DNA from 2 places in the Streptomyces sp. NPDC002795 genome. Region 1 is predicted to be linked to the other one. Evidence: riboswitches for the same ligand, from Rfam matches in the RefSeq annotation. Region 1 holds a riboswitch; the other holds the start of a gene.
What was found. Region 1 has a riboswitch for thiamine pyrophosphate ahead of ACFYWS_RS36620 (thiamine ABC transporter substrate binding subunit). Riboswitches for the same ligand answer to the same signal wherever they lie in the genome.
Positions count from the first base shown of each region.

Region 2: linked by a shared signal. The riboswitch ahead of thiC (phosphomethylpyrimidine synthase ThiC) and the one ahead of ACFYWS_RS36620 (thiamine ABC transporter substrate binding subunit) in region 1 are both predicted to bind thiamine pyrophosphate.

Region 1 covers NZ_JBIAQB010000016.1:163,687-167,060, reverse strand. Annotated here, with positions in the region: gene ACFYWS_RS36630 (hypothetical protein) at 1-199, opposite strand, end outside; gene rlmN (23S rRNA (adenine(2503)-C(2))-methyltransferase RlmN) at 384-1,490, shown strand; TPP riboswitch at 1,523-1,651, shown strand; gene ACFYWS_RS36620 (thiamine ABC transporter substrate binding subunit) at 1,746-2,840, shown strand; gene ACFYWS_RS36615 (ABC transporter permease) at 2,816-3,374, shown strand, end outside.
Region 2 covers NZ_JBIAQB010000014.1:130,127-133,500, reverse strand. Annotated here, with positions in the region: gene thiC (phosphomethylpyrimidine synthase ThiC) at 1-1,254, opposite strand, end outside; TPP riboswitch at 1,247-1,418, opposite strand; gene ACFYWS_RS34445 (YibE/F family protein) at 1,490-2,827, shown strand; gene ACFYWS_RS34440 (SsgA family sporulation/cell division regulator) at 2,943-3,374, opposite strand, start outside.

The sequences.
Region 1 (3,374 bases):
GCGCCCCGAACCAGTTGCTGGCGTGAGGCTGGTTCGTGGTGACGACGAGGGTCGTGCCCGGTTCGTCTGCGTGCTGCACCGCGTACGTGCACGGCCGGGCGCAGAGGGCCTGGTCGTACGTCGGCCGGCCCCGCAGGCGCCAGCGGTAAGTCGTTCCGTCGACGACGATGCGCCGCGAGCCCTTGCGGTTGAGTGCCACAGCGTCCCCCATGCCCTGTGCTGGCCGTGATGCTAGCTGGTCAGAGCGTGGGGGAGTCGGCTCTCCTGGGCCGTCTCTGGGCCGTCCAAGGCCGCTCAACGGTGACCAACGGCGACCGCCAGTGACAGGTGTCCCACACGACGGCCCCAGGTCACCCCCATTCGTCTGCGACACTGGTAACGCTATGCCTAAGCCCGGAGAACTGACGTTCGTCGCCCCCCGCGGAGCCAAGAAGCCGCCGCGGCACCTTGCTGATCTTTCGCCTGCTGAGCGGAAGGAAGCTGTTGCCGCGATCGGTGAGAAGCCGTTTCGCGCCAAGCAGCTGTCGCAGCACTACTTCGCGCGGTACGCGCACGATCCCGCGGAGTGGACCGACATCCCCGCGGGGTCGCGCGAGAAGCTGCGGGAGGCGTTGCTGCCGGAGCTGATGACCGTCGTGCGGCATCTGTCGACCGACCAGGACACCACGCGCAAGACGCTGTGGAAGCTGTTCGACGGGACGCTCGTCGAGTCCGTGCTGATGCGGTATCCCGACCGCGTGACGATGTGTATCTCGTCGCAGGCGGGCTGTGGCATGAACTGTCCGTTCTGTGCCACCGGGCAGGCCGGGCTCGACCGGAATCTGTCGACCGGTGAGATCGTGCATCAGATCGTTGATGGGATGCGCGCCCTGAGGGACGGGGAGATTCCCGGCGGGCCCGCGCGGCTCAGCAACATCGTGTTCATGGGCATGGGCGAGCCGCTCGCCAACTACAAGCGGGTCATCCAGGCTATCCGCGCGCTCACCGACCCGGAGCCGGACGGGCTCGGGCTCAGCCAGCGCGGGATCACCGTGTCGACGGTCGGGCTCGTGCCCGCCATCAACCGGTTCACCGATGAGGGGCTGAAGTGCCGGCTCGCGATTTCGTTGCACGCTCCTGACGACGAGCTGCGCGACACCCTCGTACCCGTCAACACGCGGTGGAACGTGCGGGAGGTGCTCGACTCCGGGTTCGAGTACGCCGCGAAGTCCGGGCGCCGGCTGTCGATCGAGTACGCGCTCATCCGGGACATCAACGACCAGGCGTGGCGTGGCGACCGGCTCGGGCGGATGCTCAAGGGCAAGCCGGTCCATGTGAATCTGATTCCCCTCAACCCGACGCCCGGGTCGAAGTGGACCGCTTCACGGCCCGAGGACGAGAAGGCCTTCATGGACGCCATCGCCGCGCACGGCGTCCCGGTGACCATCCGGGACACCCGTGGTCAGGAGATCGACGGAGCCTGTGGACAGCTGGCGGCCACCGAGCGGTAGCCTGGCCACTGTAAGTACGACAACTACATCTGCATTTCCGACAGGGGAGCGCCACAGCGCTGAGAGTGCGGCAACCGACGGCAGGCATCGCGTCGACAGGCCGCAGACCCTCTGAACCTTGCCCGGGTCATTCCGGGTAGGAAGTTCGGACGCCACTCAAGCTGTTGCGCCCTGCCCGGAGCCCTGGCCGTATGTGCCGGAAGGCTCCGGGCAGGGCCGCGTCTTCTCCTGGTCACCTCCAGGAGGAATGAAGTAGTGAGTAAGAAGAAGTCGTCCCTCACCGTGTGCGCGGTCGTGGGGCTCGGGCTCGTCACGTTGTCCGCGTGCGGGTCCTCCGGTGGTGGCTCCGGTGCCGCGGGCGGTGACTCCAAGACCGTGACCCTCGTGAGTCACGATTCGTGGGCCGTTTCGAAGGACGTACTGAAGGACTTCGAGAAGAGCTCCGGTTACAAGGTCAGGGTCCTCAAGGACGGGGACGCGGGCGAGGCCGTCAACAAGGCGATCCTGTCCAAGGGCAATCCGCAGGGCGACGTGTTCTTCGGCGTCGACAACACCCTGCTGTCGCGGGCGCTCGACAACGGGATCTTCTCCTCGTACAAGGCCAAGGGGCTTGAGGAGAACGTGAAGAGCGAGTATCGGCTCGACAAGGGGAAGGACCGGGTCACCCCCGTCGACACCGGCTCGCTCTGCGTCAACTACGACAAGGCGTACTTCAAGAAGCACGACCTCGCGCCGCCTGCGTCCTTCGCCGATCTCACCAAGCCGGCCTACAAGAACCTGCTGGTCACGGAGAACGCGTCCACGTCCTCGCCCGGTCTCGGCTTCCTGCTCGGGTCCGCAGCGAAGTACGGCGACGACGGCTGGCAGCCGTACTGGAAGAAGCTGAAGGCCAACGGGCTCAAGGTCGTGGACGGCTGGGATCAGGCGTACAACGAGGAGTTCAGCGGGAGCGCTGGTGGCAAGAAGGCCGGCGGGGAGCGGCCGCTCGTCGTGTCGTACGCGTCCTCGCCGCCCGCCGAGGCCGTGTTCGCCGATCCGCAGCCGAAGACCTCGCCGGTCGGCGTCGCGAAGGGGACCTGCTTCCAGCAGGTCGAGTTCGCGGGGCTGCTCGACGGGGCGAAGAACGAGAAGGGCGGCAAGGCGCTGCTCGACTTCCTGGTCTCCAAGAAGTTCCAGGAGGACATGCCGCTCAACATGTTCGTCGACCCTGTGACGAAGGACGCCACGGCGCCCGCCGACTACACCAAGTACGCGGTGAAGATCGACGATCCCGAGACCATGAGCCCGCGCCGAATCGCGGACAACCGGGACGACTGGGTGAAGTCGTGGACGTCGCTCGTACTGAAGTAGCCCCAACCGTCGGCGGGAAGACGCGTGGGAACGCGGCGCGGCTCGGGCTCATGGCCCTGCCCGTCGTGTTCTTCGGGCTGTTCTTCGCCTACCCGGTCGTCGCGATCGTCGAGCGCGGGCTGCACGCCGACGGCGGCTGGCGGTTCGGGCGGATCCTGGATGTGCTCGGGCAGTCCGACATCCGGCACGTCCTGTGGTTCACGGTGTGGCAGGCGGTCGCGTCCACCGTGCTGACGCTGCTGATCGCGCTGCCGGGCGCGTATGTGTTCGCGCGGTTCGAGTTTCCCGGGAAGCAGGTGCTGCGGGCCGTCGTCACCGTGCCGTTCGTGCTGCCGACCGTCGTCGTGGGCACCGCGTTCCTCGCGCTCGTCGGGAACGGCGGGCTGCTCGACGAGCTGTGGGGCGTGCGGCTGGACACGACGGTGTGGGCGATTCTGCTCGCGCATGTCTTCTTCAATTACGCCGTTGTCGTACGGACCGTTGGTGGGTTGTGGGCGCAGCTCGATCCCCGGCAGGAGGAGGCCGCGCGGATGC
Region 2 (3,374 bases), on a different contig from region 1:
GAACGGCGCCTCCTCGCAGATCTCCTGCTGGAGGTCGATGTTCTCCTTGATCTTGTGCATCGGGACATGGCCCGGGCCCTCGATCATCGTCTGCACATTATGGCGCTTGGCGATGGAGTTCAGCTCGCCGAGCGTCCTCAGCTCCGCGAACTGGGCCTCGTCGTTGGCGTCCGCGATGCAGCCGGGGCGCAGGCCGTCGCCGAGCGAGTACGTGACGTCGTACGCCGCGAGGATCTCGCAGAGCTCCTCGAAGTGCTCGTAGAGGAAGCTCTCCTTGTGGTGCGCGAGGCACCACGCGGCCATGATCGAGCCGCCGCGGGAGACGATGCCGGTCTTGCGGTCGGCGGTCATCGGGACGAACGGGAGGCGGACGCCCGCGTGGACCGTCATGTAGTCCACGCCCTGCTCGGCCTGCTCGATGACCGTGTCCTTGTAGACCTCCCAGGTCAGTTCCTCTGCCTTGCCGTCGACCTTTTCGAGTGCGTGGTAGAGCGGCACGGTGCCGATCGGGACAGGGGAGTTGCGCAGCACCCATTCGCGCGTGGTGTGGATATTGCGGCCGGTGGAGAGGTCCATGACCGTGTCGGCGCCCCACTTGGTCGCCCAGGTCATCTTGTCCACCTCCTCCTCGATGGAGCTCGTCACGGCCGAGTTGCCGATATTGGCGTTGACCTTCACCAGGAAACGCTTGCCGATGATCATCGGCTCGATCTCCGGGTGGTTGACGTTCGCGGGCAGCACGGCCCGGCCCGCCGCGATCTCCTCGCGCACGACCTCCGGCGCGACGTTCTCCCGGATGGCCACGTACTCCATCTCCGGGGTGATCTCCCCCCGGCGCGCGTACGCGAGTTGGGTCACGGCCTGCCCGTCCCGGCCGCGGCGCGGCTGGCGCGGGCGGCCGGGGAAGACCGCGTCGAGGTTGCGCAGCCCGCCGCGCGGCGACGTGTGCTTGATGCCGTCGTCCTCAGGGCGGGCGGGGCGGCCCGCGTACTCCTCCGTGTCGCCGCGGGCGATGATCCAGTTCTCCCGCAGCGGCGCGAGTCCGCGGCGGACATCGGTGTCGACGGTCGGGTCGGTGTACGGACCTGAGGTGTCGTACAGCGTCACCGACTGCCCATTGGTGAGATGCACTTGACGGACCGGCACCTGGAGGTCGGGGCGCGAGCCCCTGATGTACCCCTTGTGCCAGCCGATGGACCGGCCGGCCTCCTCGGTCGAGCTGGAGGCAGGCGTGTGCGCGTCCGTTGTGGTCATGAGACCTACTCCCTACGCCGGCATTACCCGGTAACAGGTTCAGCGGTCGACGCAGCGATATCCGTCCCCTGGTCACGCAGTTCCACGCTGTTTCACGTGAAACGCGCTGGGACGAAGGTCAGCGCCCTCTCAGCCCGGTGCTCCGAGCTCCCGCGATGGCAAAAGCGGCTCCACGCTAACGTGACGTACGCCGCGTTGACCAGAGGGCCCCCTCCGTTCTTGCGATGATCGGGCGGTGACCACCAGCCAGCAGCCTCCAGCTCCGCCGTCTCACCCCCCGCATGGGCACTCCCACAGCCATGGCCCAGCGGCGCCTGTCTCGCGGCACCTGCGCAAAGTGATCGCGGCCGTCCTGATCCCGTTCTCGGTCGCGGTCGTCGTGGGCCTCGCGGTGCTCTGGCCGGGCGGCGCACCGCCGCACGAGCGCAGCGGTGTCGGTTTCGACCGGCAGACGCAACAGGCCACGGTGACCCAGGTCGAGCAGGTCGACTGTTCGTCCGTGCACGCCCAGGGGCAGAGCCCGACCGGGGACCCCACGGCGCAACAGGGCACCACGGGCGAGCAGAAGACCGGTGGCACCTGCGAGAACGCGACGATCCGGATCGACAGCGGCAAGGACAAGGGCCGTACGTTCACCGAGGTCGTCCAGCCGGATTCACCGCGGCAGTTGCACGAGGGCCAGAAGGTGATCGCCGCCTACGCGCCGGACGCACCGAAGGACCTGCAGTACTCGGTCACCGATGTGAACCGCAAGGTTCCGATGGTGCTGCTGGCCGGAATCTTCGCCCTGGCCGTGGTCGTGGTCGGCCGGATGCGCGGCGTCATGGCACTGGTCGCTCTCGCGATCAGCTTCATGGTGCTGACGTTCTTCATCCTGCCCGCGATTCTTCAGGGGTCGAACCCCCTGGTCGTCGCGGTGGTCGGGGCCAGCGCGATCATGTTGATCGCGCTCTACATGTGTCACGGCCTGACGGCCAGAACCTCCGTCGCCGTGCTCGGCACCCTCGTCTCCCTGCTGCTGATCGGCCTGTTGGGCTCGCTGTTCATCGGCTGGGCGGCCCTGACGGGCAACACCGACGACAACACGGGTCTTATCCACGGCCTGTACCCGGACATCGACATGAGCGGTCTGCTGCTCGCCGGCGTCATCATCGGCTCGCTCGGTGTGCTCGACGACGTGACGGTCACGCAGACCTCTGCCGTGTGGGAGCTGCACGAGGCGAACCCGACGCTGGGCCGGCGTGCCCTGTACCGGGCGGCCATCCGCATCGGCCGCGACCACATCGCATCCGTCGTCAACACGCTCGTCCTGGCCTACGCGGGCGCCGCGCTGCCGCTGCTGCTGCTCTTCTCGATCGCGCAGAGCAGCGTCGCCGACGTGGCCAACAGCGAGCTGGTGGCCGAGGAGATCGTGCGTACGCTGGTCGGCTCGATCGGCCTCGTCGCCTCGGTGCCGGTGACCACCGCGCTGGCCGCGCTCGTGGTCTCCGCCGACCGCCCGGAGACGCGGGAGCCCGCTAAGGCCGCCCCCGCTCCTGGACGCGGTGGCGGAGGCCGGCGGCGTAAACGCTGAAAGGCGCGGAACTGCTCGGGTGCACCGCGCTGCTGAAGCGTTACGTCTGGTCCGGTGTCGTACAGGCCATCTGGTGGCGCGTGAGCCGTCTGCTGTCGTGCGAGCCGATGGGGAATCAGCCCGCGCTCTGTTCCTCGGCGAGGATCCGGTCGAGAGCCTCGTCGAGGTCGGACTCGAAGTCCGCGCCCGTCTCCTCCTGTCCCAGCGGGACGAGTTTGTCCGTCCGGTCGAGGAACGCGACGAGCGGTGCGACCCCGGCTCGGAACAGGGCCTGGTCCGCCCCGACCTGGAGCCTGATGTGCACCTCTCCCGGCATCTCACCGACGGCGCCGCCGACCCGCTCCACCGGTGTGACCTGTACATCCCCTTCGCCACTGGCCCCGTTGACCCCGTCAACGAGGAGCTCCCGGCCGAACGCCCAGGTCACGGGCGCGTCTCCGGGAAGATGGAAGGTCAGCCGCACGGCGTACGGATCGGTGGACTCGTACCGGAGCTCCACCGGAATGCGGAACGAGAGCTCCTCGGAGACGAGGAAGCTCATCATGAC